DNA from 2 places in the Paenibacillus chungangensis genome. Region 1 is predicted to be linked to the other one. Evidence: riboswitches for the same ligand, from Rfam matches in the RefSeq annotation. Region 1 holds a riboswitch; the other holds the start of a gene.
What was found. A riboswitch is a leader RNA that binds a small molecule or an ion and turns the genes downstream of it on or off. The one in region 1 is predicted to bind cyclic di-GMP.

Region 1 (11,744 bases):
TCATCACACCCAGTGTAAGCCGATTTGATCTGGCCATTACGACAACTGCACGTTTCTATGGCAAGAAGCTTGTTACAGACCTGCAGACCGGAGTTACGGCTATTATCGGACCTGACGATCTGGCGAAGGAAGGTTATCTGGCCTCGGCTTTCAAGCTGAATGAAGAAGAAGCGCAAGATCTTGCCGGATTTTTGTATCTTGTTGTCGGAGAAGTGAATTTTACAGAATAAACTGGGGAATGTATATATTGAAGCCACTACAGATTCAGGAGGGCGTGAGCCAATGAATTCCTACGTCAATGAGAATCGTCAGAAGGAGACCGATGTTGCTTCGGTCGAGTCACAGCGCAACGATCTGATTCCAGAGGAATTCCCGGAAGGACCTTATGGAGCGGACCTACTTAGCGAATCGCTTGGCAAGAGCTCCCCATGGCGGATAGATCAACGACGCACAGGCCGCTTCGGCTACGAAAATGCAGCTCTGCATGAAGGATTGGATCGTGATTATCCCGGTGAAGACAACTACGGTACGGCCGTACCTGAAGTACAGGACGAACCGTAATATGAGAATTAAGTGGAATAAGCCCCTGCCAGGACTTGAGTGTCCTGGCAGGGGCTTCGTTCGTACTTCACATTCATCCATATCCGGGAATCACTTATACCGGATTGAGCTCCAATTCATCTTCTTCATCACGATTGAAGGACTCGCGGTCGAATTCGCCCTCGGAATCCGCCACCAAGAGTGCCGTCACTGTCGTACCCGTAGCATTCACTGCGGTACGTCCCATATCGATGATGGCTTCCACCGCGACAACTAACGCTATGCCCTCCAGCGGCAAACCGATCGCGGTCAATACGACTGTCGTCGATATGGATGCCGGTCCCGGCACGCCCGCCACACCAATAGAAGAGATGACGCTGACCAGGACGATGAGTATATAATCCGTGAAGCTAAGGGATATGCCGAACACTTCCGCGACGAAGACGGAGACGACTGCCGGCCATACGCCGCCGCAGCCATTGAAGTTCATGGATGCGCCGAGCGGAGCCACGAAGCTGGCGATCTTCGGGGAGACACGAAGCCGCTTGGTGATTACCTCCAGATTAATCGGCAAGGTAGCGAAGCTGCTGCGCGTCGTGAAGGCGACAGCCACGGTAGGATACGCTTTCCTGAAAAACTTGATCGGGTTCACTTTTGCAACGAACGATACTAATCCGCCGAACACGAGAACGAAATGAAGTGCCAACGCGACATAGCTGACAAGAATGAGCATGGCCAGAGGCTCCAGCGTTTCCCAGCCATACTTCGCCGCCATAACTGCAATTAGCGCATACACGCCGTATGGCGTAAAGCGGAGCACGAATTTGACGACCTGATGCATAATTTCCGTCGCGGACGAGACGAACGCCTTGACCGGCTGTACTGCTTCTTGCTTTTTCGCGCCAACCTTCACGATCGCTACGGCGATAAACAGAGCGAATATAAGTACGGGAACCACTCTGCCTTCTGCGGCATCATTGAATAGATTGGACGGCACCTGGTCCAAAATGACCTGGAAGAAGCTCGGCACTTCCCTGGCTACGAAATCCGACGATGGCGCTGCGTCCAATCCGGCGCCAGGATTCATCGATACAGCCACAATCAAGCCGATAACAGCAGCTATACCCGTCGTGCCGAGGAACCAGCCGATCGTCTTCACACTAAGCTTGCGAAGATAGCTCAGATTCGTAATAGATATGATACTGTTGATGACGAGAACGAAAACGAGCGGTATGACAAGCATGCGAATGAAGTTCACATAAATTTTGCCGATCGTGCTTACGCCTTCCGTGTCCAGTTGAAATCCGTTGAAAAGAAGTCCCGCGCCCAACCCGAGCCCCAGTGCAATTAATACCCTCGTACCGAATCCGACCCGCTTCTTCGCGAGGACGTACAGCACCCCCAATATGACTGCGGAGACAAGCAAGGATATCCAGTTCGCTTCCAGTGCGTTGATCAAATTATTATCCATAATACCTTCACCCTTTCTTCCTCTCTAATTAGCATGGCATATCTCTCTTCTATATCTATTGCGCATTCGGGTAGAGTAGAATATATCGCAACATCCCACCTCAACACCTTAATACCCTATAGACTTACTTGGATATAAAACATAATAACAGCACAGCCGACAGAACGTCAATCTTTTTTTCTGCTTAGCTGTGCCTGTATTCCGACATTCATTGTTACAGATCGTGAATCGTTACTTCACTTCTTACGAGAAACCGGGCGTTCACTCCCGCCTGACCGATGCCTTTCGATATATAGAACTTTCCAAGCGCATGCTGATGCACTCCCTTATATATACCGCGATCCGGCAACGGTCCCTTTGACTTCAATTTGAAGAAAAAAGGTATGTTCAGCTGCTTGCCGTGGAAGTGCCCCGCCATCATGTAATGGAACTGCTCGCTCATCGTCAAAATGACATTGGGGTCGTGTGTCATGACGATGACCGGCTTGCCATTCTTCCGCACCACATGCTTGAAGGCTCTAGTCGGGCGACTGTGGCCTGTGCTGCTATTGTCGATGCCCACCAGTTGGAAGCGAGGCAGCTGGATACTTTCGTTGCGCAGTACGGGAATGCCGTTCGCGCGGAACAAGCCGATGATTCGCTTCACCCGAGGAAATTCATAATCATGATTGCCCAGCACCGCATAAGCCGGTATGCCGCATGACGCAATCATCCGCACGTACTGTTCCAATCTAGGGAGATACGCTTCCCGATAGGTATAATCACCGGTCAGCAGTATATAATCCGGCTTCGCATCATGAATGATGCGCTTGAGGGCGGATGGAGATACCCGGAGCATATCCACGTGCAAGTCGCTTATTTGCAGAATACGCAACCCCACGCCTATGTTCGCGCGCACACTCTCAACCTTCACCCATTGGGTCGGCAGGATCAATAACAGATAGATCGCAGCCGCCAGCAGAATAACGCCAATAAAAAAAGCATGAGAGCCCCTCCTTCCCTCCATGTTCAGAGCCCTCATATCAGTATAATGAAATTTTGTTCAATGTGCTATGCGCTCGCTTCGGCTCTCAGCTCCGCTTGCTTCTGCAGCAGTTGGCCGAAGAGGCTGGCGTGATTAGCCGCAAGTTTTGCGAATTCGCCCTCTTCCGCAATTCTCCCTTCCTCCATGACGATAACTTTGTCGGCATTGCGAATCGTGGACAAGCGATGGGCGACGACAATAATGGTCATGTTGCCCTTTAGCCTGTCAATCGCCTCTTGAATGCGAAGTTCGTTCTCAACATCCAGTGCGCTGGTCGCTTCGTCCAGCACCAGAATGGACGGCTTGCGTATAATCGCTCTTGCCAGCACAAGGCGCTGCCGCTCACCACCGGACAACCTTATGCCACGGTCGCCGATGACTGTATCCAGCCCATCAGGCAGCTTTCGCACAAATTCGGCGCATGAAGCGAACTCCAGCGCTTCCCAGATCATCTCGTCCGTCGCTTCCAGATTCAACATCGCAAGATTTTCGCGAATGGATGCGTTGAACAGAAACGGTTCTTGCGGCACATAGCTGATCGCTTGACGGTAGGCGAGCAGATTATGTCTGGCGATGGCCGTTCCATCCACCTCGATATAGCCTTCATCCGGCTGCATGAGACCCATAATAATGTCGATCAGCGTGCTCTTGCCCGCTCCGGAAGCGCCTACGACCGCTGTCATGCCCTTAGCGGGGATATGAAGGCGAATGTCGCGAAGTGTGCAGTTCCCTCTCCCCTTATCGTATCGGAAGGTGATATCCCGGCACACAATGTTCCGCTCCAGCAACATTGGAGCTGCGTCTGCGGATTCGCCACGCAGCCGCTCTGCTGCGTGCAAGCTCTCCTTCTGCATGTTGTACAGCGATTGACATGCGGGAATTTTCGCCGCCAGCTGTTCCAGATTGGATTGAATATCCGTGAATCTGGGCCAGAGTCTGGCGAAGATAATCGTAATAATAAGGAGCGCTATGCCTTGAGTCTGGAAGAATGCGAATCCGGCAAGAATGAAGACGGCGATAAGTCCGGCGGAGGACAGCTTGTACAGCAGCTGCGAATTCATCCGATTCCGAATGTAGGACATCTGCTCCTTGACCATCCCGTCCGTCAGATCGCTTAGCCAAGCCAGACGGGACTGCTCCAGTGTGTTACTCTTAATATCTTTCATCCCGTTAATCTGATCGGATATGCCCGCAAGATATGCCTGGGCGTGCATCGACGTCTGATTGCCCAGTTGTTTGGCCCGCTTAATGAATCGGCCGGAGAATACGCCGAGCAGAAGCCCGCAGCCCAATACGAACAACGTGAGCAGTGGCGATATCCATACTGCGATACAGATCTGAATGACAGTGAAGATAGTGGAGGATACAAGCTGCAGAGACAATTGAACGGCTCCGAGCACCCTGGCCAGCTCAATCGTCATCGTATTCACCAGATCCGTATTTCGCTTGCGCATGAAGAACAACCACTCCGCCTCCAGCAATGACTTGTACGCTTCCAGCCGCAGCTTCTTCGAGAAGGTCTGCTGCAGTCGGATGTTATGAATCATCATCTTTCGATAGACAAGATTCTGAGCAAGCGTAGCCAGCAAATAGATGCCAATGACAATAAACAAAGCATGCAGGGTGGAATAGCCGTCCAGCATGCCGGACAGCTTCTCCAACATGCCTTCCGCAGCACCCGCAGAGACGATTCCGATCAATCCGAGCAGCGGCACCAGCAATAACAAAGACGCGCTTTCCAGCAAGCTGCTGAGCGCCATGCCGAATACATTCACGTACAATGCCGCTCCGGAGGAAGCATGCAGCTTCCTCAAGTAATGCATAATGTACTTCATTCGCTTCACTCTCCAGACGCGCTTGCAAATGACTCAACAACTGTAAAATCCTTCATGACATCCGCACCGCTTATGTACAGCGGACCGCTCCGCAGCCAGGCATGCGCAATGAGATTGCCGTCGTCGTCCTTCGCCGTTCCAAGATAGAGTGTCCCGGGAATCCGTCGCCTCTTCAGCATTCTCATGCCGGCAATTGCCCGGACCAGACATTGGCTGTCCCATGGGGTATATCGGCTCATGATCGCAATTGCCGATGTTATGTGCTTAATCGTACGTATGTGTTCCAAGGGAATCTCCTTATGCGTCTCCTGTCGTTTATATCCCAATGTTCCCGCCACCTTCGCGAATGGACGATATAACTGCAGCTTGGCAGCGGCGAGCATCAGATACGCTTCGGTGAACAGCAGCAAGGTACGAACATCAAGCCTGATTAGTGCTTGCAGCTTCCCCATTAACAAGAACGAGCCCCTCTTTCCTCAGATGGTTCAGGAAATCCAGCACTTGCTGCTCACACTCCGTGCGATTGACCTCGTATTCTCCCAGCAGACGATCCACCAGCTCCGCTATCCCGGTGGATTCGCCAATCATTTCCCATATGGTCCCACCGATACTGCCAAGATTGTAATAATTGCCGTTCTGGATGCTGAGCATAACCTTCTCGCCGCCCATGTCGCTCACAATGTTCTGATCGCATGCCATTATTCGATCGGATAAGGAAAGCTTCTCTGTGCTAATCATTTACACTACCTCCTTGTGAATTGTCTCCAATAATAAGGTTGAAAGCTGCTGCGGGCTTGCTCCCTCCAAGGGGCGATGCAGCCGGTATACGTCAATATGCCCTGTGAAGGAAGATAGCAAGCGGAAATGCCAATCCATCAAGCCCATCCGCTTCAATAGAAACCCGCGAAATGTATGTTGAAGCAGCGTATGGAATCGTTCCAGTCCTTCGACCGGTGAAATCGCTGCGTCATGTTCTGTTTTAACAAGTTCAATAACCCCGGCAAGCGGCAATGGCTGCGAACAGAATCCGTCCGACAACGGCACCGCGAATTTGCGTTCCCGTTCGAATAGCGGCTTCAATCCCTCCGCGCTTCTGCCCAGCATATCGATCGTCTCTTGCCATAGCTTTTGCTGCGGGTAAGCCGGCATAGCCTGCGGCATGCCTTCCGCATTGGTGGTGACGGCGATCAGATCATCGCTAAGCAAAGGGTTCCCTTGCTGGATAAGCACCGAAGATAGTGTCGTCTTGCCTGCTCCGGAATGCCCCACAATAGCGTACGCTCTGCCGTTAATCGCAACGGCGCTTCCATGAAGCGGCAATATGCGCTTCTGCAATAGCGTGATGCCCATGCATGTCCCCAACAGATAGAGCCGAATTTTGTCCATGTCTGCGCCATGGAATGGCGATACGAGAATACACTCTCCTGCTTTCATGCCGAAGATTGCCGTATCCGGCACACGTATAAGGACCGTATCTTCATAGATGGCAACGTATTGACTGCTCCGATTAGCAAGCTGCCAGAGGGGAAGCAGTTGATCGAATACAATAGATACTGATCCGTGCATATGCATGATGCCCTCTTCCAGTAGTGGAAGCTCCGGCATCGGTATTTCACTGTCGATCCTTAATCCGAAGGAATAATACGGCCTTAATCCGTTGGACACAGTCATGGCTTCCACTCCAATGCTTATTGCTGATTTGGATAGGGGGAGCGCCCTTATAGACTGCTATAAGGGCGCCCGACTTCTAAGTATCGGTGAGAAGAAAGAAATGCGCGGCGATACTAGCTGTAGTTGACGACATCGTCTTCATGAGCGTCCGGATCCGGTTGGAACTCGTCAGGCGTTCTAATACCGGGACCAGCCATTGTCATATGAACGTCCAGTACTTCCAACTGAGGTTGCTTCCACGCTTTCTTTGCTTGTGTATGCATAAGATCACCTCCTTTCATGCGTGATTGGCCAGAAATCTGTGAAAAATGTAGCTTCGCATCAGCAGCCGGAATTCCGTGCCGAATATATGATCCGGACGGGGATCGTGCCTGATCGCTTCTAACGAACGAGTAAGCTCGCTTGTGTTCACATAAGGCGACATTCTATCGTCTTGAACCGCCTGCTCCAGCTTTTCCATGACCTCCCGCCAGATTGGCAATATGCGGTGCAGCCCGTCAGCTCCCTGAATTCCTCTGAACTTCTGATTAAGCCGGACATGATCAGGCAAGTAGTCAAGCGTGGATCTCCTGATCAGCGATCGACCATAGCCGTTCTGCACGAATTGATCCTGCGGGACGGACAAGCAGAAGCGGATAACCCGCAGATCGTTCGTCGCGTCGCGATCCCATAAGGAATGACGCAGTGATTGCTTGCAGCCAACCGATCCCGTCGTCGTCCAATAATACAGCTTCTCGAACTGCTTCCGGCGTACATCATAGACATTTTGCCCGGATTGTCCCCAGAAATCGTAGCCGTGCTGCTGAAGCCGTTCGTATACGTTCGTTCGCCGGGCGAATTCGGGATTGATCAGCTTCGGCATAGCTTGGTCCTGCTTGCGGGACAACCACTTGTCGACCAATGGGAATGCCTTCTTCCCGATGGAGTGATAAAGCCTCGCCCTGTTCGCATTCATGTTCGCGCTATATTGTCTGATCTCATGGGCCAGCCGCATCCATCGGAATTGGCGCAGCAATCGTGCCTGATAATCCAGCGCAGGCCCCCAGGAGATCGTCCAGTTGCCTCTGCTTCCGGACAGCAGCGTTCCGACGTTACTCGCTGCAGCTTGCTCATAGATGCCTTTCACCCAATAGGAATTCTCGTAGAACTTGTAGGGCGTCTCTATCATCTCCAGCATATCGTCCACTTCCGACAACGGATTCTTCTCGGCGAAGCTGAAGTATTGATCGTGAATATTACCGACATGCTGCACAGTTGCTTGAATATACTCTCTTTCGTTCGCTACCCGGCTCCGCGGCGTCCAGTCCTGAAATTCGTCAAGCGGCACATAGCTGAACGTATGAAGCCGCTTCTCCTGATTCCTCAGCTCCTTCGCCGCGAAGCTGACGACGGAACCGGAATCCAGACCGCCGCTTAACTTGGCCCCGACTTCCTTATAAGTGCGCAGCTTGGAAGCAATCGCTGTGCTGAATACGTCACGGAACGCTTCTTCGTATTCTTCGTTGCTGCCCAGACGCAGCCTCTCATCGGACACGATCGTGCAGTATCGGTTGAAGCGCAGCTCTCCTTCTCTAATTGTGAAGCTGTGAGCTGGCGGAATCTGTCCGATTCGCTCGTACACTGTCGCATGGACGTCCACGGCCTCCGTCGAGATGGGAATCGCCAGAAATTCCGATATCCATTGCTCATTCAATCTGCGGTCCACTTCAGGAAGCGCCAGCAAAGGCTTGATCGCCGTGCAGAATGCGTAATAAGACGAAGTCCTGGTGACATACAGCGTGCGGTTACCGGAGAAGTCTCTTGCGCCGAACAGCGATGCCGCGCGGCTGTCCCAGATCATGAAGGCGAAGTCGCCGATCAAGTGCTCAGGCGACTTCTCGCCCCACTTCTCGTAAGCCAGCATAATGAGCTTGCTGTCGCTCATCCCTTGTCGGTCCATAGCGGGGACGGCGAGCTTACCGAACAATTCCTCGCGGTTATCAATAATGGCATCTGCCGTTATGGCAAGCCCTCTCTCGCGATCGTAAGCGGGCAGCACTTCACTTAGCGACTCCGGCGTAATCCATTGTCCGTGACAGCCAAGGAAGATGTCGTCTCCCTGCCAAGTATGACGATAATCGGCCCGGTATCGCTTCAGCTCTTCCATGATCGTGTAACCATGAGCAAGCTCATGAGATGCCTGGTTCAAGCTCAAAACAGCTGTAATGGCGCTCATGTAATCCTCCTGAGTGTTCGCGTTAATGAACATTTCTCGGCCGATGCGCTTCATGGTGTAAACCCTTTGTAAATCGGGGCTCTTCCCGTTTAAGCAGCTGCTCGGCCGTTCGTTTTATTCTATCATTTCGTTCGATGTTGTTCTTAATAAAGAACTACGTCTTAATTTACCACCTCTCTACTCCGTTGTCAACCTATTACGGACTACTTTTCTGAATGAATTTTAACCTGCTGCAAATAGGCGGATGAATGGCGATAATGCTTCTTTTTCACTTTCGCATTGTAATAATATTCGTTATAATGAAGAAAACACATGCATCCATGCATAAACGGAGGAGTCAGCCATGATCGGACAACATATACAAGACTTGCGAAAACGAAGGGGACTGTCGTTGACAGAATTGTCATTGCGGGCAGGCGTTGCGAAGTCTTACCTGAGTTCTATTGAAAGGGGAATTCAAAAAAACCCTTCCATTCAATTTCTGGAGAAGATTGGGGAAGTGTTAAACGTATCCGTAGAAGATATTATTAATTTCGGAAACATTGACCAATCAGCCGCTCTGCTTGACAAAGAGTGGGAAGAACTGGTCAAGGAAGCCATGAATTCCGGTGTAAGCAAAGAGCAATTCAAAGACTTCCTGGAATATAACAAATGGAAGCTTCATCAAGAACAAGAGTAGCGCTGTATAGTTTATACAGCGCTTTCCTCCAATCGATTGCGCTTTTCTTCCGTCAGAATGGACAGCGCATTTCGTATCTGGTCCTTGGTCAGCCCTTTTGATCGCGCTAAGAGTATTAACTCCACCCATTCCATATCCAACTGCTGCTGGTTGTCCGAATATATGGCAGTCATTCCCTCTCGTCCCCCGTTCCATTGGGGCGGTTGCACCACTGACTCCATGCGTTGTAAGGTGCCCAGATACTAAACGCACTTCCACGTCTCCCATTCATTTTTTTCAACACCACTTCCCCTATGATAGACCATCCTGAGTAAATATGTTGTCGCTTTATGTCCACAAAACGGCAGAAATTAATTCTAATTTTGTCGAAAATGATTCTTTATTCTTATGCGCGTTCACATCTAGATAGCACTATAGCCTCTCCGCCAATGCAATAGCTCGGTTCCGATAGCCGTCCGGATTCGCAGATTGCCAACGCCAGGAATCTCTGCACATGTCATGAATATCCCGCTCCGCCTTCCAATTTAGTTCACGCTCAGCCTTGCCTGCATCCGAATAGCATTCGCCGCAATCGCCTTCCCTTCTGCCTGTGATGACATAAGGAATAGGTCTGCCCGAAGCTTGCCTGTAAGCTGCGATCATCTCCAGCACGCTATACCCCTGTCCTGTTCCTAAGTTATAACAATGAAGTCCTTGCAGCTCTGTCAGCTTGTGCAGCGCCTTCAAGTGACCTGCGGCAAGATCGACGACATGAATATAATCTCTTACACCTGTCCCATCCTTCGTATCGTAATCGTCTCCGTATACAGATACTTCCTTCAGCTTTCCTACCGCAACTTGTGCGATATAAGGAATAAGATTATTCGGTAGCCCTTCCGGATCTTCACCAATGCGTCCGCTCTTATGCGCGCCTACCGGATTGAAGTATCGCAGAACGGCTATTCGCCAAGCCGAATTCGCCGCAACCATATCTCCCAGCATCTGCTCGATCATCAGCTTCGTACGTCCATAAGGATTAATAGCGCTCAGCGGAGCATGCTCCGTTATCGGCACCTCATCCGGCATGCCATATACAGTGGCCGATGAACTGAATATAAGCCGGTACACTCGGTATTCATCCATCACTTCACAGAGGGTAATCGTGCTGATCATATTCTGATGATAATATTTGAGCGGCACCTGGACCGACTCCCCTACCGCTTTCACTCCTGCGAAATGAATAACCGCTTCAATGGAATGCTCCTCGAATATGCTTCTCAAGCGTTGTTTATCTGTCAAATCCATAATATGGATTGGAAAAGTCCGGCCAGTAATTTCTGCCACACGCACAAGCGCCTCGTAATGACTGTTGGACAAATTGTCCACAACAACAATATCGTGGCCGGCTTCCAGCAATTCGACACAAGTATGGCTTCCAATATAACCCGCTCCACCAGTAACTAATATTGCCATTTCTCTACCTCATTCCTTTGTCGTTCTTTATATAGAACATTGTAACACAGAATTTAACTGTTGTCTTTTATAACGAACATTTTAACAAGTTAAAAATGCCTTCTAGCCACATCACTCTAAACAAGTAGTAAAGACGCGGCCTTCTGCATGAGCTTGCGCGCCATGCTTCTGTGATAAAGCTTACGGCCGAGCTTATGCAAATACCGAACATCACAAGCGTGAACGGCAGCCAGATAGTCCGCCTCGAAGTGACGAATCACCCCTTCATTGCACAACGCCTCCCGTATGCTTTCATGCTGGCAGTGGCGAACAATCTCTTCTTCCATTGCTTTAACACTATATGCGCTTCTCATCACATTCAGCAGGCAGGTCTGCAACGTATTCAGCAGCATGATGCTGACGCCGTCCATCATCAGTTGGCGATTGTCGCAGTAATATTCTTCAATCACTTGCTTCTGAATGCGATAACCGCTTACGATATCATGGAACAGATATGGCATATATCGTTCCGTGAATCCTCCTGTGCGATAATAATATAGCGCTTCGGGAATAACGAGCACAGACTTCGCCTTCAGGAACATCTCCAGATTGTAATAGAGATCATCGCCAAAAAAGTGAATATCGCGCAAGTAGTTTCCGCTGGAGAACAGCATCTCGCGCTTGTACAACTTGCCGAACAGATTGGGCGGGAACGGATGGCCTTGAAGGAAGGCTGGCACCAGACTGGATCTGATTTCATCTTCCAAATAGAGCTTTCGTGTTTGGAAGTACTCGCTCCTGTTCAATCTGTGCGGTCCCCTATAATGAAATGCACGGAAGTTATTGCTGACTGTAATATCACTTTTCGCGCAGACAGC
Region 2 (11,744 bases), on a different contig from region 1:
CTCGGACGGGCTGCCGCTCATCTATTGCGCTGCCGGAAAAGCGGCCACAGGTATACTGGATTGGGTGACAGAAGGCTTTCCGGTAAAGCGGCTTGCGGAATTGCTGCGGCACGGCCACATATTGTTCCCGGATGAACGCTGGTCCCGGTCAGAGTGGGTTCGCTTCCTGGAGAAGTCCAATATTGGATGGGGAAGGGACAGATATGTTGCGATGCTTCGCCCAGAACGCCTGACCGAGGAAGAGCGAGAGCAAGGCGCCGCGTTAAACCATTACATGAGAGATTGGTTGAATCAACTACCAGAAGGTCATGAATGGAATCCGCTTGATCTGCTAAGATGGGTGTCGCATGTCGTCCAAAACTATGTGCCGACGGGGTCACTGGATGATGCAAGTGTATGTGCGGCCCTGAAGGAGATGACTGTGCGTTACGCCACATGCCCGTCTGAACCTATGCCGATGGATTCAGTGATTCCGTATGTGAGAGAGATGCTAGCAGGCATTCGTATTCGCGTTACGGCAACACCGAGACCGGGAATGCTTCACGTAAGCTCTCTGCAAAATGGCGGCTGGAGCGGGAGAGAGCGGACGTGGATCGTAGGTGTGGATGAGAGAACCTGGCGTATATCCGCTGTGCAAGACCCTCTTCTCTTGGACCAAGAACGTATGGCGCTATCCAAGTCATTGGAGACTGTCCAGGAACGTGCAAAGCGTGTAAGAAGCGAGAGGGAGTCCCGCCTGTCTCAAATCCGGGGTGAAGTGTGGTTGAGTTATGCTTCTTATGATGTAGGCGAGCATAAGAGTCAAGGTTCCGCATTCCAATTGCTGCAAGTTCTACGGCTGCAGGCGGGAGATGAATCACTGGACTTCGGAGCATTAGAGCAAGCATTAGGCGAACCTTACCGTGTCATGGATATCGCGCATGCAGCCGAGCTTACCGCTCCAATGGACGGAATCGATTCGTGGGCTGGGCTGCTGCAGGAACCTGGCGACAAGCGCAAGGATGGATGGCAGATCATGCTTGAGAGCTATCCTGATCTTGCTGCAGGTTATCGCGCTCATGCCTTGCGTCAAGGCGAGAAGCTCACAGCGTATGACGGTTGGTTGGCCATTGATGCCGGTGCAATACCTACTGGTTTGGAAGCGGTTCAACAGCAGGATATCATTAGCGTCAGTCAACTAGAGACCTATGCGAGTTGCGGGTTGCACTATTATTTTTTTTATCTATTAAAGCTTCGTCCGAAGGATGTCGCAGAATTTGATCGCAGCCGATGGCTACAAGCGGGGGATAGAGGCACTTTACTGCATGACGTTTTCAGAAGGTATCTGGAGGACGTTACGGATAATGGGACGAAGCCGGCCAGGCACGACAGAAGCCGCTTGGTTGACGGCATGGAGACGGTCATCGAGGAATATGCGGTAGCCGTCCCTGCTCCCAATGATCATGTGTTCGCTAAGGAATGCGAGGAAATCCGGCGAGATGTGGAAGTCTTCTACCGCAATGAAGTCGACAATAGAGATCAACCGCTCTTCTTCGAATTGGCGCTCGCGACGCCTGATGGAGAGCCGATGGAGATACAGCTGTCCGATGATATTCGTTATAAGTTGAGAGGCTTCGTCGACCGGGTCGATCGGATCGGGCCACACGAGTATCGAATTATTGATTATAAGACGGGCAGCAGGAGCAAGTACAACGATTCGGATTATTTCAGCGGCGGAACGCAGCTGCAGCTTGCGATGTATGCCATCGCTGTAGAGCAGTGGCTTCGCGATACGGGGGTGGACCCCGAAGCCCGGGTGACGGAGGCGGAATACGTCTTCCCCACAGAGCGTGGGCGCGGCGAGAAGGTTAGACGCATTCAGAATCGAAGAGACGAATTGGCTGTCATCGTTGCGAAGCTGCTGGCATCTCGGAATAGCGGCATCTACGTCCCGGCCAAGGATGCGATGACATGCCGGTGGTGCCATTACCAGGCTGTATGCGGATCTCATGCGGAGTGGATGGCGGGCAAGCGCGATTCGTCTCTGAACGCAGATACACTTGGCAAATTGCTGGAGGTGGAGAGAATTGGCTGAATCGCCTATCTTATCGGCGCCTGCCGATCAGGCAGACCGCGATCGGATACTGACAGATTTAGAGACAACGTTGCTCGTGGAGGCTGGGGCCGGATCAGGTAAAACGACTAGTCTGGTCGGCAGGCTTCTTGCGTTGATCGAATCCGGTGTCAGCGTCGGCGAGATCGCCGCCATTACGTTCACCAATAAAGCGGCAGACGATATGAAAGAGCGCTTCCGATTGGCATTGGAGAAAGCTTATCGGAGATCATCGGGTGCTTCCATCGTTCGTGAGCGATTGTCGAAGGCGCTGGAGAATCTCGATCTTGCCTTTATCGGAACGATCCATTCGTTCTGCGGGTCGCTACTGCGCGAGCGTCCGATTGAAGCAGGCCTGGACCCTTCATTTGAAGAAATGGATGAAGAAAGCGATGCGCAATTCCGCGCGAGCTGTTGGGACGATTACATGGCTGACCTGGATGAGGAAGCACGATTCCAACTGGAGGAATTATTGGCGCTGCGCGTGGATGTGAACACCCTTCGGGACGTGTTCCACCGCGTGTCTATGTTCACGGATGTTGCACTTCCTTGCGAGGAGCGGGAGCTGCCTGATTGTGATCGCATTCGGGATACGCTGTTCCCCATGCTTGATGCCGCAGAGCCCTATATGCCAACAGTCGAGCCTGAGAAAGGCTGGGATACGGTTCAGCGACTGGTCAGGCAGACGCGTCAGAAGCTGCGGTATATCGACAAGGCGAATGATATGCATATTCTTGAGATGGCCAAGGCGTTCGACCGAAAGCTCGACGTGACGTTGAATCGATGGACATCCAAAGTGCATGCAAGCGAGATGAAGAAGCTCTTCTTCGATTGGCAGATCAACGTTTTGGCGCCATTCCTTCAGCAATGGCGTAAATATATGTATCCGAAGCTGATCGCCTTCGTGCGGCCTGCGCTTGCCCATTACGAGGCGCGCCGATATGCTGCGGGAAAGCTGAATTTCCAAGACTTGCTCATGGAAGCCGCCAAGCTTATGCGTGACAATCGTGAAGTAAGAGCGTACTTCGCCAAGCGATACCAGCGGCTGCTTGTCGATGAATTCCAGGATACCGATCCCATTCAAGCTGAGCTGATGTTTCTGCTTACTGGGAATGCTGACGCTGGTGTATTCCAGAGGAATTGGCGGGAGCTTACGCCTCGGCCGGGCTCCCTGTTCGTGGTGGGGGATCCGAAGCAGTCGATCTATCGATTCCGCAGGGCGGATATTTCCATCTATAATGAAGTGAAAGCTCGCATAGAGGCGTGCGGCGCCGTATTGCGCCTGTCGGCCAATTTCCGCTCCGTACGTTCCATCGGGGACTTCATCAATGGTCAGTTTGTCGGCAAGCTGCCGTCTTCGGAGACGGAATATCAGGCTGCATTCGTAAAGATGGAGACGCGTGCGTACCATTCCAGAGGCGGTCGCAAGACACCGCATGGCATCTACGTGCTTAACTATCCCAAGCTGCCGGGAGGCAAAGCTGCAGTCGCAGGGATCGATGCGGAGCAGATCGCAGCCTATATCTCGTGGGCGTGCAGCCATGGCAATTTGCAAATAATAGATCGTGACGGTGCAGGACGGAATGCGGTTCCAAGTGATTTTCTGATTCTGACGAAAACAAGAGAGTTCATCCACCTGTACGCAGAACAGTTGGATAGGCACGGCATTCCGGCTGATACGTCGGGCAGTACAACCGTCTACGAGGAGCTGCTGGCACTGCTGCAGCTGGCACGGTATTTAGAGGATTCCAGCGATAAACCGGCCTTGCTCGCGGTTCTTCGGGGCATGCTGTTCGGGTTGAGCGATCGGCAGTTATGGGCTTATAAGCAGGAAGGGCTCTCGTTCTCGTTATTTGACTTGCCACAGTTGGAGTCCTGCAGAGAAGAGGCCAAGGCAGTTGTTCCGGTGCTGGGCAAGCTTCAGACGTACAAGGGGTGGGTTCGCACGTTAAGCGCGGCGACTGCGTTCAGTGAGATCGTGAATGATCTCGGCATTCTACCCTACGTGTCGACGCTGCCTGCAGGCTCAGTTCGAGCGGGGACATTGGTGAAAATGTTGCAGCTCATACATGGAGATTCATTAGCGAGTGCTAGCTGGGCAGAATTATGTCGATTGATCGAGCAAATGCTTGCAGAGCGGGGAATGGAGACATCGAGCCTGTACGCTGGCGGCAACCAAGCCGTTCGAATAATGAATCTGCATAAGGCCAAGGGACTCGAAGCTCCGGTCGTGTTCCTGGCTTGTCCCTGCGGGGAGTCGGATCACGATGCGACGCAGTATATTGATCGTTCCGCAGATCCGGCGGCAGGTTACTTCACGATAAGCAGAACAATCGGCGCGTTCAAGCAGGAAGTGATCGCGCAACCTACAGGCTGGGGAGAGATGAACGAGCGAGAGCGAGCTTTCTCCAACGCTGAGAAGGATCGGCTGCTGTATGTCGCCGCCACACGTCCGAAGCAGATGCTGGTTATCAGCCTGTATCCGGATCAGCCGGCGAAGTGCCCTTGGACACCGCTCGTAGAGGGAATGGATCTGGCACGCGAGCTTGATGTGCCGGAGATGAAGCCGGAGAAGAAGACGGCGTTGACGGCAGGGCCAGATTTGCAAAATGTGGTGGAAGCGCGAAAACAGACATTGGATGCAATTGGCACGCCGACGTATGCCGTTCTATCCATTACCGGCCAGACGAAAGCTATCTGCGATCGGCCGGCATGGTCCGCGGAAGGCAAAGGCATAGCATTCGGCAACGTCGTACATCGTGCGATTGAGCGGCTGGGCAAGAGGATGGCGGAGTCATCTGAACTTGCGGATACGGTACGCTTTCTGGCGGATGAGGAAGGCTTGGCTGTGGATCATATAAGTGAAGCTGTTAACGTCATTGAGGGTATACTGGGCGGCGAGCTTTGGCAGCGCAGTCTGCACGCGCGCCGCCGGTTGTTCGAGGTGCCGATGATGCTGCACAAGAAGCCTGGCGAAGACAACGAGTTGCAATGTTATACGCGGGGCGTTATTGACTTCCTCTTCGAGGAGGAAGATGGTTGGGTCATTGTTGACTTTAAGACGGACAGTGTGACGGAAGAGACGCTGCAGTCCTTTATTGATTTCTATCGGCCGCAGGTGCAGGCTTATGCTTCGGAATGGGAGCGGACTTTCGGCTACAAGGTGAAAGAAGCCGGCTTGTATTTTACCCAATTGGGGCGGTATGAACAGATATAGAGTGTTTAATTAGAAGCGTCATTGTTTATCCACGGCGATGCGGATCGCGCTATTCCCTATTGCAACAGCAGGAACATGTACGAGACGCATCGCGACGTTTTTCGATTTTGGCGAGTTGCGAACGCAGGCCGTGTTGGGTCCTACCGACGACATAAGGAAGCTTATGCGAAGCGGATCATTCAATTTTTCGAAGAGTTAGTCGTCCAAGACAACGGGCTTGATCAGGTCAAATTACCAATGAGGGAAGCGCAAGGCGTATCAAAATGAGAGCCGCTTCGTAAAATCGGTATGTCTAGTGCTGTACCGCTCTGGAAGGTCTCGGGGCAAATAGCCGATTCAATGCGATGCGCGCACACCAAAGCGAGAAAAGAACAAACAGCAGTGACCAGATGAACGCCGGGACTGCGGTCGCTTGACTCAAGCTGGCCGCGTCGCCCGCTTCTGAGGGGGTAACGACGGACAGATACAGCAGGATGAACGGTGTGACCAACGCTTCCACCAGACACAAGAATGCGATGAGCAAATAATATCCCTTCTGCACCCATCCGGGCAGCAGCAGCACAATTCCCGTCAGCAGCACGAAGCCTGCGCTCCAGAGTATGCCGTAATCATTGCGGATAAACAATGCCAACGCGGCTGCGGCTGTGACGGCAATGACCGCAAGGCCCGACTTGACGCTCCCCCGTACATACAGCGCGAAAAGCCAAACAGCAAACAGCGAAGCCCCCGCATAACCCGCCGCTGCGATTGGAATAACTCTCCATCCCGTTTCGAACGTCGTGTACGTCACACCGCTCTGATCGGGGTACAGGTGAATCTGCATGACACTTCCTCTCAGAACCAGTGCGGCCACGGCATGGGACAACTCATGCACAAGCGTATTGACGTTGCGGAAGAAAGAAGAGAAAGGGATAAATCGGGTCAGAATCAGCACCGCCGCCAGCATGAATCCCGTTCGCAGCCATCCGAACAATTAAGCCACATCCTTTCTGCATACTGATGAGTCTAACGCTATACGTGAAGCGGTGTGTTGTCAATAAACCGCCACATGAACAGCTTTTATATTCCTGCTTCTAATTTGAAAAACGGGCGCCGTCAGGATAAATACCTGAGACGCCCGTTAACTGGTTCCAGCTTAATTTAATTAATGAATTGCACTGCTCTTAACATGCGTTCCAGCAGAAGCGAAAGCGCAGATGGATTCGGATGCGCATGAGATTGTCGATGCAATAAGCGGGCAAACCCGGAATACGTTTGTCATGATTGAAAATTTGCTGGATTGGTTTCGCAGTCAGAAGGAGGGGGTTGTTCTTCATCCGCAGTGGTGGGGACTGTCCGCCATTGCGGATGAAGCCTTCCGGATGCTGCAGATTAAGAGCGGAACGAAACGGGTGAAGGTTGATTTCGACATACATGCTGAAATCAAGATATATACGGACAGGGAAGCCGTTATGGTTATTCTCCGCAATCTATTGTCTAATGCGATCAAATTCTCCAGAGAGGGAGGCAGCGTCCTGATGAGTGCAGAAGTTGAAGACGGAATAGTCACAGTATCCATCAAAGACAACGGTGTCGGCATGTCGCCTGAACAGGTAGGGTCGCTGTTCGATCCCATGCAATTCGCCTCCACGGCAGGAACGGCGGGAGAACGGGGAACCGGATTGGGCTTGCACGTCTGTCGGCAATTTGTACGGATGAGCGGTGGACAGATATGGGCGGAAAGCACGCCACAGCAGGGAAGTATCTTCCATTTCTCGCTGCGCGGTTTCGGCATTGGAGGTGAAGGTGCATGAGGGTTGTCATCATTGACGATGATCAAGCAATGCTGACGGTTATGAAGCGGCGTCTGGCGCGCATAGAAGGAATAGAAGTAGCGGCAAGCTTGCGGCAAGTGCCGGATGCGCTGGACTATTTTCGCAACCATACTGCGGATCTTGTATTTATCGATATCGAGATTGCAGGAGATAACGGCTTGCAGCTGGCGCGGGAATTGCGAGAGCGCCATCAGGAGCTGGATATTGTGTTCGTAACATCCCACAGGGAATACGCCCTGGATGCCTTCGACGCCTATCCGCTCGATTACATGGTGAAGCCGATCTCCGCTCCTCGGTTGTCGGAGACTGTGGAGCGGGCGAAGAGAAAGCGCCAGGAACAGCCGGGGGCCGGCGGCGATGCGAATGAACCCAAGCGATTGGTCGTACAGGGGCTGGGAAGTCTGACGGTAAGCGACAGACAGGGCAACGTAGTGAAATGGATATCCAGCAAAAGCAAGGAGCTGTTTGCGTTCTTGCTCCTGAACCACGGGAAAACCGTTTCCAGGAGCCTCATTATTGAACATGTGTTTCCCGATATGCCGTTGAATAATTCAAAAACCTACCTTCACACGGCGGTTTACCAGCTTCGCAAAGCACTCTCTTCACAAGGGCTTCGAGAGATGGTCGTATCGAATCATAATCAGTACCGTCTGGAATTAGCTTCTGTGGAAGTTGACTTTATCGATTTCGAGCATAAAGTAGCGGCTCTCGGAGCTATTCATGAATCTAGCTTGGAGGATGCTTTAACCTTGGAGCAGCAGCATGCGGGTGAGCTGTTCGGGGAGCTGTCGTATGTATGGGCCATTCCGGAGCAAGAGCGATTGGGCTATCTGTATGATCATTTCGCCAAGCGATTAATCCGCATGCTCATGGACGGACAGCAGGTCGAAGCTGCGCTGCCCATTGCAAGGAAGCTGGTCCGGCGTCAAGAGCTGGATGAAGAGGCTAATCTGCTGCTCATGCAGGTGTTAGGCGAAATGAAGGATTGGAAGGCGCTGCAAACCCACTATGAACGTTTCCGCGATCTGTTACAGCGCGAGCTTGGCATCAAGCCTTCCTTCGAGCTTGCCGAACTGCTACCATTTTACAACGAATAGCTAACCATTCCCTTTCCATAATTGCAGCATTTTGCGGAAAAGCGACTTTTCCACTACGTCAAAAGGTCTCATCATCTCGTAATCTTCATGCTCCAATATATGGCAGTGCCAAACGAATCTGCCGCTGTAGGGAGCGAATTTGGCGATAACGCGAGCATACTTGCCAGGATAGACATTGACAACATCTTTCCAGCCCCTCTCATTTGGAGGAGGGGGATAACGATGCCCAGTTAGTCGGACCTCCTTCGTTTCTTCATAATGCTTCACGTCAAAGTCTTGATAGTCCAAAATTTGAAACTTGACCAGATGAATATGAATCGGGTGACCGCCTGTAGTAAGGTTATACAAGCCCCAAATTTCGATGTCTCCCAAAGCTGGTTTTTCACTGACGGGATCCTTCCACAATTTGTTGTCCAGCAGTCTTATTTTCCGGCCGTAACGGTCGTCTCTCACAATGAGGGCCAGCAATCTGTCTCTTGCAGACTGTTCTTCTTTGTAAAACGAGATATGGTTTAATCTGTTCGGGATGCTACTCCGATCAACGCCTCGCAAGGGGGATTGGACTCGGAACTGCATCACGTATCGTGTTTGCTTCTTATTGATCTCCGGGTCATCCGGAAATTCATGATAATTATCTTTGGCATCGTTGTACAGCACGATTTTTTGATTACGATAGACAGAAAAGTCAATGATGATCTCAGCGCGTTCAGCCGGAGCGAGCACAATGGTCTGCATCGGTACAGGATGATTAAGTAGTCCTGCGTCCGTTGCAATTTGATTCATCCATTCGTAAGTGCCAAGCCGCAATTTATAATATCTGGCGTTGGAACCATTAATGAACCGCAACCTGTACTTCCGAGGCTCTACTTCCAAGTACGGCCAGACCTTGCCATTGACGAGGATGGTGTCGCCCATGAATTTTGAAAGGATTGACGGATTCCTATGTTCAGGATTATCGATAGGGTCAGCAGGAGCAGAGGGATAATAAAGGGAGCCGTCTTGTTGAAAACAGCGGTCCTGAATCATTAAAGGAATATCGTATCGTTCCTTGGGCAAGTTGAGAGAGCGTTCGTTGCGGTCATGGATCATGTAATAGCCGGCTAGTCCGGCATAGATATTCAATCTGGTAATGCCGATCGCGTGATCATGATACCAGAGCGTACATGCTTCATGCGGGTTATCGTATGCATACACCTGCTGTGTAAAAGCCGGGCCGACTTCTTGGAATCCGTTCGTAAACCAAGCATCCGGATAGCCGTCGCTATCCGCTTTTGTCACGCCTCCGTGCAAATGAACGACCGTACGAACTTCAGGCGTGTCTCCTTCTGAGCCGTGAACGGTTTTATCGATAGGCAAGAAGTGTTTGTCGGGCAGCTCATTTCTCCATTTGACTCTGATTCGCTCCCCTTTCGAAACTTCGATTACAGGTCCAGGGTATATGCCTTCGTACCCCCATACCTTAGTATCCGGCATTGAACTGTGTAGAGATTGGTGAAATTGCGACATCGTTACTTCATAATAACGGACTCCGCCTTTGGAAGAAACGGGTTTCAAAACAGGGGGAATGGGCAGTTTATCAATAAACCTGGGCAGCTTCATAAGATCCCACGCTTTCTTGAGTAATGGATGAGGGCTTGAGAATCATCTCTGTTAGAAGTATACGAGGGGGATTGACGTAAACATGCGAAATATTATCGCAAGCGGGAGAAATAGTATTGTTAGCACTTTTTTACTATTTTGTATTGTCACATTATGTATGTGCATGTATAATCTTGGGGGTAACTAGATTTATAGAACCATGCAAGATAGTTTCTGAGAACTAACCAGGTAACTTTAATAAAAGGCAAACCCGAACGAAAGTCGGGGACGCAAAGCCACGGGTCTTCCGTCATGACTAGTCATGGCCTGACAGCCGGGTTGCTTAATGCTAACGTGGTTTTTTTGTGTTCTCAAAAATAAAAAATACTAGTTTTTGGAAGGGGTAAACGGGTTATGGGAGTATGGAACAAGGCATTAAAAGGGATTGTGATCACAAGCATGCTGGGAGGATTGATGTTTTCAAACGGACAGGGGGCTTCTGCAGAGAACGCCTATACATACAAGGACGAGGTATCCTCGTTCAGCATTAACGGCAGCCCGGTGCGAATGAGCGGTGAGCACGTCGTCTGGCGGGGAAAAGGAGCAGACGGTTCCGGTCCGGGCGGGCAAATTCATTATGGCAATGTGAAAAGCGGCCTCATGGTAGCTGTTACCGATCACGGCAGGCCGGCCGATACGCCCGCAATCGGGATGAACGCACAGGGGGAAGCGATCGTCGTATGGGTGGACCGGAGGAACTACCAAGAAGGTGCGACCGATATGAACTGGGATATTTACAGCTACAACGTAACGACGAATACCGAGTCGAAAATAAACGATACGGTCGGTCAGCACAAGGCGCCGTCAATCGACGGGAACTATATCGTCTGGCAGACGAACCCGAGTTACGAAATGCATCTTTACGATATGGAGAGCGGGGCATTAACCGAACTGGGGAATGGCAGAAATCCGGTCATTGGAAACGGGCGCATCGTCTATAAAGGGGCGGAGGATGGAGATCTGTATGCATATGAGATCGCGGGCGGAAGCCATCAGAAAATTTTGGAACTCCCCTTTTCCCAATATGTAGAGCGCTTTGTTTTTAACGGCGAACAGATTCTGTGGAAGCAGAAAGATCTGGACGGCAATAGCAAGTATACGTTCATGGATCTGGGTGAAAGCAACTCGCAGCCTGTCGATCTGACCGAGCCGGCCAAGCCGGAGGCTGAATATAAACATATGAGCATTTCGAACGGGACGGCCGTCTGGCTGGAGAAATCCGGCGATGAAGTGATCATGAAAGGCGCTGATCTGAATAGCGGGGATGTCTTCAGCCTTGGCGCGACAAGACCTCGGGATTTTGTAGGATTCAACGGTAATGAGTTGACGCTTGTTCAGGACGGGAATCTAAATATCCGAACGATTATTCAGACGGAAGGCGGCTCAAGCCAACCAGCGGGCAATTCATCGAATGCGGATTCCGATCGGCAATCGGAAAGCGTCGTGATCGGACCGGACGGCGGCAAGGTAGCGGTCGGAGAATCGGCATGGCTGTCATTCGAACAAGGAACCTTCGAGGCGAAAACACGTGTAGTGCTGGAGAGCCACTCGGATAGCGATCTTGGAACGAAAGGCAAGCAGGTGAAAGGGATGACCTGGACCGGAATCGCTTGGAAGTGGACGGCGGAAACGGAGCTCATGAAGCCTGCGATGTTGACAATCGCACTGGCCTCCCCTTTAGAGACCGCCGATCTGGCTAACCGAACTGGTGTGTACAGGTATGATGAAGCTGAGGACAGATGGGTCTATGCAGGCGGAACTGTTGATGCGGCATGGCAAACCGTCGACGTTCCGGTGAAGCATCCTGGGATGTATGCTCTCTTCACCTATGAACCTTCGTTCACGGATATGAACGGCCATTGGGCGAGGCAGGAAGTGGAAGTATT

Region 2: linked by a shared signal. The riboswitch ahead of ACFQ2I_RS07090 (S-layer homology domain-containing protein) and the one ahead of ACFQ2I_RS18835 (anti-repressor SinI family protein) in region 1 are both predicted to bind cyclic di-GMP.

The regions. Positions count from the first base shown of each region.
Region 1 covers NZ_JBHTJZ010000035.1:80,728-92,471, reverse strand. The annotation lists gene ACFQ2I_RS18890 (DUF3055 domain-containing protein) at 1-230, shown strand, start outside; gene ACFQ2I_RS18885 (hypothetical protein) at 283-561, shown strand; gene ACFQ2I_RS18880 (dicarboxylate/amino acid:cation symporter) at 656-2,011, opposite strand; gene ACFQ2I_RS18875 (metallophosphoesterase) at 2,226-3,017, opposite strand; gene ACFQ2I_RS18870 (ABC transporter ATP-binding protein) at 3,062-4,870, opposite strand; gene ACFQ2I_RS18865 (lasso peptide biosynthesis B2 protein) at 4,876-5,322, opposite strand; gene ACFQ2I_RS18860 (lasso peptide biosynthesis PqqD family chaperone) at 5,291-5,608, opposite strand; gene ACFQ2I_RS18855 (aldolase) at 5,609-6,541, opposite strand; gene ACFQ2I_RS18850 (paeninodin family lasso peptide) at 6,655-6,804, opposite strand; gene ACFQ2I_RS18845 (asparagine synthase-related protein) at 6,819-8,756, opposite strand; gene ACFQ2I_RS18840 (helix-turn-helix domain-containing protein) at 9,100-9,435, shown strand; gene ACFQ2I_RS18835 (anti-repressor SinI family protein) at 9,447-9,608, opposite strand; cyclic di-GMP riboswitch class II at 9,624-9,708, opposite strand; gene galE (UDP-glucose 4-epimerase GalE) at 9,847-10,887, opposite strand; gene ACFQ2I_RS18825 (glycosyltransferase family 2 protein) at 11,004-11,744, opposite strand, start outside.
Region 2 covers NZ_JBHTJZ010000007.1:72,916-84,659, reverse strand. The annotation lists gene ACFQ2I_RS07120 (PD-(D/E)XK nuclease family protein) at 1-2,074, shown strand, start outside; gene ACFQ2I_RS07115 (UvrD-helicase domain-containing protein) at 2,067-5,309, shown strand; gene ACFQ2I_RS07110 (M50 family metallopeptidase) at 5,602-6,282, opposite strand; gene ACFQ2I_RS07105 (sensor histidine kinase) at 6,506-7,102, shown strand; gene ACFQ2I_RS07100 (response regulator) at 7,099-8,220, shown strand; gene ACFQ2I_RS07095 (multicopper oxidase family protein) at 8,221-9,819, opposite strand; cyclic di-GMP riboswitch class I at 10,053-10,145, shown strand; gene ACFQ2I_RS07090 (S-layer homology domain-containing protein) at 10,213-11,744, shown strand, end outside.